Regions from separate parts of the Gardnerella nova genome, predicted to be linked through region 1. Evidence: riboswitches for the same ligand, from Rfam matches in the RefSeq annotation. Region 1 holds a riboswitch; each other region holds the start of a gene.
The links. A riboswitch is a leader RNA that binds a small molecule or an ion and turns the genes downstream of it on or off. The one in region 1 is predicted to bind thiamine pyrophosphate.
Positions count from the first base shown of each region.

Region 2: linked by a shared signal. The riboswitch ahead of thiC (phosphomethylpyrimidine synthase ThiC) and the one ahead of thiO (glycine oxidase ThiO) in region 1 are both predicted to bind thiamine pyrophosphate.
Region 3: linked by a shared signal. The riboswitch ahead of thiM (hydroxyethylthiazole kinase) and the one ahead of thiO (glycine oxidase ThiO) in region 1 are both predicted to bind thiamine pyrophosphate.

Region 1 is NZ_CP058369.1:1,296,388-1,298,656, reverse strand. It holds gene HXT56_RS05090 (peptidase) at 1-542, shown strand, start outside; TPP riboswitch at 920-1,024, shown strand; gene thiO (glycine oxidase ThiO) at 1,016-2,086, shown strand; gene thiS (sulfur carrier protein ThiS) at 2,153-2,269, shown strand, end outside.
Region 2 is NZ_CP058369.1:776,359-778,627, forward strand. It holds gene HXT56_RS03240 (methionine ABC transporter permease) at 1-660, shown strand, start outside; TPP riboswitch at 720-822, shown strand; gene thiC (phosphomethylpyrimidine synthase ThiC) at 820-2,269, shown strand, end outside.
Region 3 is NZ_CP058369.1:1,093,492-1,095,760, reverse strand. It holds gene thiM (hydroxyethylthiazole kinase) at 1-1,207, opposite strand, end outside; TPP riboswitch at 1,197-1,306, opposite strand; gene HXT56_RS04440 (hypothetical protein) at 1,617-1,796, opposite strand; gene HXT56_RS04435 (hypothetical protein) at 1,940-2,269, shown strand, end outside.

The sequences.
Region 1 (2,269 bases):
GCCTTGGTGATTTGGGTGACTTTGGCGACGATAGTGACGCGAACGAAAATGGCTACGGCAATTATAACGGTGGCGGCAATTATAGTGGCGGCAGCTATAGCGGCGTCTATAATAACGGTTCTGCTAATGGGTTCGGAACAAGCACCGTTGGAAGAGTAGAAACCGTTGACAAATCTGCTCTGAAGGTTGAAGTAGATAATTCCGTGAGCACTATCGGCAACGGCGAAAATGCATACACGCATTCGTATGTCACTGTTGCTAATACGCCGGAAGCCAAGAACTACCAGAACGCGCTCGACCACGCTAAGCAGGTGCTTTCTGACCCTAACGCCACACAAGCTCAGGTTGACGAAGCACTTAACGCTTTGCGAAACGCAAAGGATGCTCTGTCAAAGCGGCTTGCTGGCAACGAAGGAAAGTCTAACGGTGGCAAGATTGCGGATACCGGTGCAAACATCTCGGCATTCGCAGGTCTTGCTGCGACCCTTGCTGGATTAGGTATTGCAGGTTTCGTAGTGCGACGTCGCAAGAATCGCAAATAAGCGTTAGTTACTTTATGTAATTAACATTGCAGCCAACGTGCTGGTGTGAACTTTCTCCCATGAGTTCACGCCGGCACGTTTTTTATTAGTGTAATTAGTGTGGTAGGTAATTAAACGTAATTAATACGAAATTAAACAAATAAAGCCCTATTTTTTATGATAATTAGCGCCTGTTCTTCATAAAAGTGTTAAAATTTTGCATTAGTTGCGATGTGAAAAGTCAGCAATGTCGTTTCCATTTTGCAGCTGCGTGATATAAATTTACAAAATTAAATTCGCGAAAATTGCTGGCTATTTTCAAAGCAAGTATGCATACGTGCGTGAAAGTGCTGTAAAAGGCCGCAATATTTTGCTGTAAGTGCATAGTTTGAAACACAAACTATGCTCCCGGGAGCTTGTTCTATACAGGCTGAGAGGGCGGAAGCCGACCGGAAACCTGATGCGGGTAATGCCGCCGTAGGGAAGGAGTATATATGCGAAATATTCGTATTATTGGTGCAGGTATTATCGGTTTAGCAACAGCGTGGAGACTTACGGAAGCTGGCGTAAAAGTCAGTATTATTGATCCGGATCCAGTTTCGGGTGCTTCTCACCATGCTGCCGGCATGTTGGCGCCTACCGCAGAAATGCAATATCAGCAAGAAGCGTTGTATCCACTTATGTTCGAGTCTGCAACCATGTATAAGGAATTGGTTGATTCGGTTGCAAAGTACACCGATAAGCCAACCGGCTACTTAGAGTGCGGCTCTTACGTAATTGGCGGCGACGCTGCAGATAACGAGCACGTAAACGAGTTGCTAAACTTGCAGCATCGTTACGGCCGTAGAGCTGAGCATATTTCTGTTAGTAAGCTTCGTGAAATTGAGCCTGCTCTTTCGCCAACTATTGCTGGCGCTGTAAGCGTGCCGGACGACCATCAAATCAATCCTCGTCTTTTCACTGCAGCTATGATTGATGCACTTGAAAAGCGCGGTGTTGTTATTGAGCGTCGCGCTTCGACTCCAGATGATTTAGGACCGGACACAGTTTTGGCATCCGGCTTGGGTGCTAAGGATATGCTTCCGCAGCTTAAGCTTCGCGCTGTGTGGGGCGATATGATTCGCATGACTATTCCAGAGCCTCTGCGCCCAATTTTGAGCTCTGTGGTTCGTGGTTTTGTGCATGACCGTCCAGTTTATTTGGTCCCTCGCGCTAAGGAAACAGGCGAGCTTGTGCTCGGCGCTACTTCTCGCGAAGACGACCGCGATATTCCAAAGGTTGGCGGCGTGCTCGACTTGCTTCGCGATGCTGCAAGCGTGCTTCCTGGCATTCAGGAATGCTCGATTACTGAGGTTACCGCTGGCGGCCGCCCTGGAACTCCAGACGATTTGCCGTTCATTGGTATTGATCCTAAGACGCATACTACGATTTCCACTGGCTACTTCCGTCACGGTATTTTGCTCACCGCTTTGGGTTCTTCTTTGACTACAAAGCTTGTGCTTGAGCAAGAGTTGACTGAGAAGGAAAAGGGCTTCTTGGAAAGCTGCGATCCTGCTCGCTTCTAGTTACGCAAGTTTCTAGTAAACGTTTCTAGTAACGCAATTTTAATAGACGTTAATAAAGGTTGAATTATGCAAATCGTCGTCAATGGTGAAACTATTGAAGTTCAAGATGGGCTAACTGTTTCTGAGCTTATTGCTCAGCGTTACGGTTCTGACGCTGGTCCTGGCATAGCTGTTGCAATTGGC
Region 2 (2,269 bases), 520 kb from region 1:
TTTACGAGCGAATACGGTGATTTGCTGGTTGAAGGCGTGCTCGATACTTTAGTTATGACTTCAATCGCAACAGTGTTGGCATACGTTATTGGCCTTCCTATTGGCGTGTTGCTGATTACTTCCGGCAAGAAAGGTATTTGCCCAAATGCGCCGTTGAATGCTGTTCTTGGTTGGATAGTTAATATTGTGCGTTCGATACCATTTATTATTTTGCTCGTAGCTTTAATTCCGTTCACTCGCCTGATTGTTGGCACTTCCCTTGGTGTTCCGGGTGCTATTGTGCCGCTGGTTGTTACCGCTGCCCCATTCGTTGCTCGTATTGTCGAACAGTCGTTGGCAGAAGTTGACGGAAGCTTAATTGAGGCCGCACAAAGCTTTGGCGCTAGTAAATTGCAGATTGTGCGCAAAGTATTGTTGTGGGAAGCGTTACCTTCGCTTATTCGTGGAGCTGCTCTTACCTTTATTACGCTTTTTGGTTTCTCCGCAATGGCTGGAACCGTAGGCGCAGGCGGTCTTGGCGATATTGCTATTCGTTACGGCTACCAGCGTTACCAGTACGATGTAATGGCTGTGGCCGTGGTACTCTGCATTATTCTCGTGCAAATCGTGCAAAGTTTGGGAGATTTTATTTCCAGCTACATTAATCACCACGAGCGCTGAATTTCACAACATACCGTAACTTGTTAAGGTCATATAATCGTGTAAACTAGCCAACGATTCATTTTTTGCAGGGGAGCTTTCGTAAGAAGGCTGAGATAGGCGAAAACCTGACCCTTAGAACCTGTTAGTTAATACAACGTAGGGAGCAATGATTCTCATATGACCTCGAATTATCCGTATGCCTCGATGCGTGACCAATTCAATATAAACGCCTGCTTTATTGCAGACCCACAAGCTTGTAATAATCGACCACTTACAGATATTGTTGACGACGCTTTACGCGCTGGAGCGACACTTGTTCGCCTGCATTGCAACAATGAAAACGCTAAGGAAATTACAACTATTGCTCGCGATATCGCTCAAATTATTGAAGATAACAATAAGTGCGATTCCGTAACGTTTGTTATTGACGAGCGAGTTGACGTTGCTTGGCAAGCTAGAAATCAAAGTATCAAAGTTGACGGCATTCACCTTGCCCAAAGCGATATGGAACCTCGAGAAGCACGTGCTTTGCTTGGAGAGGACGCTATTATTGGCTTGTCTGTTGAAACCGAAAGTTTAGTCAAAGTTATTAATGAGCTTCCGGATGGTTGCATTGATTATATTTGCGTAACTGCCATGCACAATCCTGAAGAAGGATGCGAAAATACTACTGCCTCCTACGAATTGGAAGCAAATCATACTACGCTTGACGAAGCAAAAATTAATACGATTTGCTCTGCGAGTGATTTTCCGGTTTTGGTTGGTGGCAAAACGCAACTTGACGATGTGTCTATGATCGCAGGAACTAAAGCTGCGGGCTTCTTCGTTTCCGAGCCGCTTTATGCTTCAGAAACACCAGAATCCACTATGCGTGAATTTGTTGAACGTTGGAAAGCTGTACGGGGTGAAGTAAAACATGGTTACGCTAAACGCGTAATCGTAGCGGAAAATACAGAAGAAAAGTCTTCAAAACCATCTGAAGAAAAGAAGCCGACGTTTATTAACGCTAAAGAAGCAAAAGATGCAGCAAAATTAGCTAAGCAACAACGTGTTGATATTGCGGCTCGCGGTTGCACTCAGCGAGACAAGGCGCATATTCGCAAAACAACTCCTGTTCATTTTGAATACGAGTACGGTTCCTACGATTTGGAGGTTCCGTACACGGAAATTAAGCTTTCGGATACTCCAGGCGTGGGACCTAACCCGCCTTTTAAGGACTACAATACGGAAGGTCCAAAGTGCGATCCTAAAGAAGGTTTAGCTCCACTTCGTCTCGATTGGATTCGCGACCGCGGTGATGTTGTAGAGTATGAAGGACGCAGGCGTAATCTCCAAGACGATGGCAAGCGCGCTATTAAGCGCGGTAAGGCTTCTAAGGAATGGCGTGGTCGCACGCATAAGCCAATGAAGGGTGCGGATCATCCGATTACGCAAATGTGGTACGCTCGCCACGGAATCGTAACTCCAGAAATGCAATATGTTGCTACTCGCGAAAATTGTGACGTGGAGCTGGTTCGCGAAGAAGTTGCAGCCGGACGCGCTGTAATTCCTTGCAATATTAACCATCCGGAAGCTGAACCTATGATTATTGGTTCTCGCTTCTTAACGAAGCTCAACGCAAACATGG
Region 3 (2,269 bases), 200 kb from region 1:
CCTTTCGCGCCTCAACAAACGGCGTATCCTTCTGCCCAATATGCAAGTTAAAACCAAGCCGAGCCGCGCAATCAACATGATCGTCAATAAACACGGGCACATCGCCGTGTCCGGAATCAATAAGCGCGTGACGCAACTTCTTAGCCTTAGCCGCAATCTCAGCGTCGTCGGAATACTTGTCGCGCAACTGCACAACCGTAACGCCGCCCTCAATCGACTCCACGGCCACTTCTTCTTCCGGACGATTTCCCATGCGCGGATCCGTAACCAAGTACAGCGTCCAATCCACAGGTTCCACAGTAAACTCAATATTAGTAAGCTCAAGCATGTCGTCTACGCTCAGCGTTGAAAGCGCGTCCATCCACAGCGTGCGGAATGTGCCGGGAGCCGTGGTTTGGCGGGCGGCCCAAGTTCCAGCGGCGGCGGCGTGCACGTGCGCAGCAACAGTTGCGGCGAGCGGGCGCTCCGGGTTTGCTCCAACGTACGCTGCAACCAACGCTCCCAAAGCGCAACCGGTTCCAACGACTTTAGTCATAGCTGCGTGGCCGCCTGTTACGCGAGCCAAGCAGCCGTGACCGTAAATCGCATCCTTTTCGCCGGAAACTGCCACTACTGAGCCGTACTTTTTAGCCAATTCGCGCGCGGCCTGAAGCGCGTCGTTCACGCTATCGTGTGAATCAACGCCCTTGCCGTTGCTTTCCTTGCCGGCGAGCGCCATGATTTCGGAAGCGTTCGCGCGAATTACGGTAGGGTGGTGCTTAACGATTTCGTGGATAAAGCGCGTGCGTGGGGCGAGCGCCGGCACGCCAATGCCAACCGGGTCAAGCACCCATGGGGTATCGGCTTTTTCGCAGCCTTCAACGGCGGCGCGCATGTATTCGGAAGTTTCCGGCTGGTGGAATGTGCCGACGTTGATGAGCACGCCGGTGGCGATTTGGGTGAGTTCGCGCGCTTCTTCCGGGTCGGTGACCATAATCGGTGAGGCTCCTGCGGCGAGCAGCGCGTTGGCGGTGATGTCTTGCACGATTACGTTCGTGATGCAGTGGGTGAGTGGCTGCGTTGCGCGCACGCGTTCGACGCATTGGCGCACGTCGGCAAGGAACATGCGGCGGCGGGCGCGCGCGGAGAAGCAGGTGTCGACTTTGGTTGCGTTGGTTGCGTTTGCTTCGTTGCAGTTATTGGTTTCTGGGGCGTTATCTTTTGTCATAATGTTTCCCTTCGCTAGCACTATCTAGATCAGGTTCTGCGGATGTAATCTCAGCGCCGTCCGCGATTTTGCGGCGATTGCGCACTCCGAACCATCCTTCGACTATATCTTTTGTTCGTGACTTACTTTCTTCTGCGCTGCGATTTAGCGTGCGTTAGTTTCTTTACAACGCTGTATAGGGACTGTCGCTTTTTGGGGAGATTTCGTTAGTTTCTTTACAACGTTGTATAGTGACTGTCACTTTTTAGGGAGATTTCGTTAGTTTCTTTACAACGTTGTAAAGGGACTGTCGTTTTTTGGCGAGATTCCGTTATTTTCTGTACAGCGCTGTAAAGGGACTGTCGCTTTTATGGAACATTTGCCGGAGAATTCCCGGCGTTTGCGCGACGACCTGCCTGAGCGCTGCGATTTAGCGCGCGAAGGCAACTCGGAGCGGAAACTCGCTTAAGTTGGAAGTCCGGGGGACTTCCAACGCGAGTTTCGTAGCGAGCGCGTCGCAATCCGCGCGAGCGTTTTGGTCAATTTTTGGAACATTTGCGGGAGTTTTTTCTCCGGCAAATGTTGCTGGATTTGCGTAATTATGGAACATTTGCGGGAGATTTCCCGGCGTTTGAACGTATCTACAAAAAGTGCGCCGCATTTTTGCAATTTCTTCTACAGATTTTCCCTTTCCGATGTGTAAGTATGAGTATGGTAAAAAATAAGTGATTAAAGTTACGAAAGCGAGATAACATGACGAACGATTCCGCGCTAAAGCAACAAACCCCACTCACCAATCACGAATATGCCTCGCGCACTGCAATCCGCGCAATTGCAATAGTCGCGTCCGTTTATGGCATGGCGGCTTCCTGGGAAGGTTGGATGTCGCTTACATATTTCACTAACCTTTCCAATCTCGCGGTGTGCGTAGCTATGGTTGGCTCGTTTGCGTTGGATTCCGTCGCTTTTGCGCGCGCCCGCAGTTCCGCAACTTCCGCAGCCCAAGCCTCTGCGACTCAAGCCGACGCCTGGTTCGATACAAAATCCAACGCCTGGTACGTTTTCAAATTCATGGTGACTATT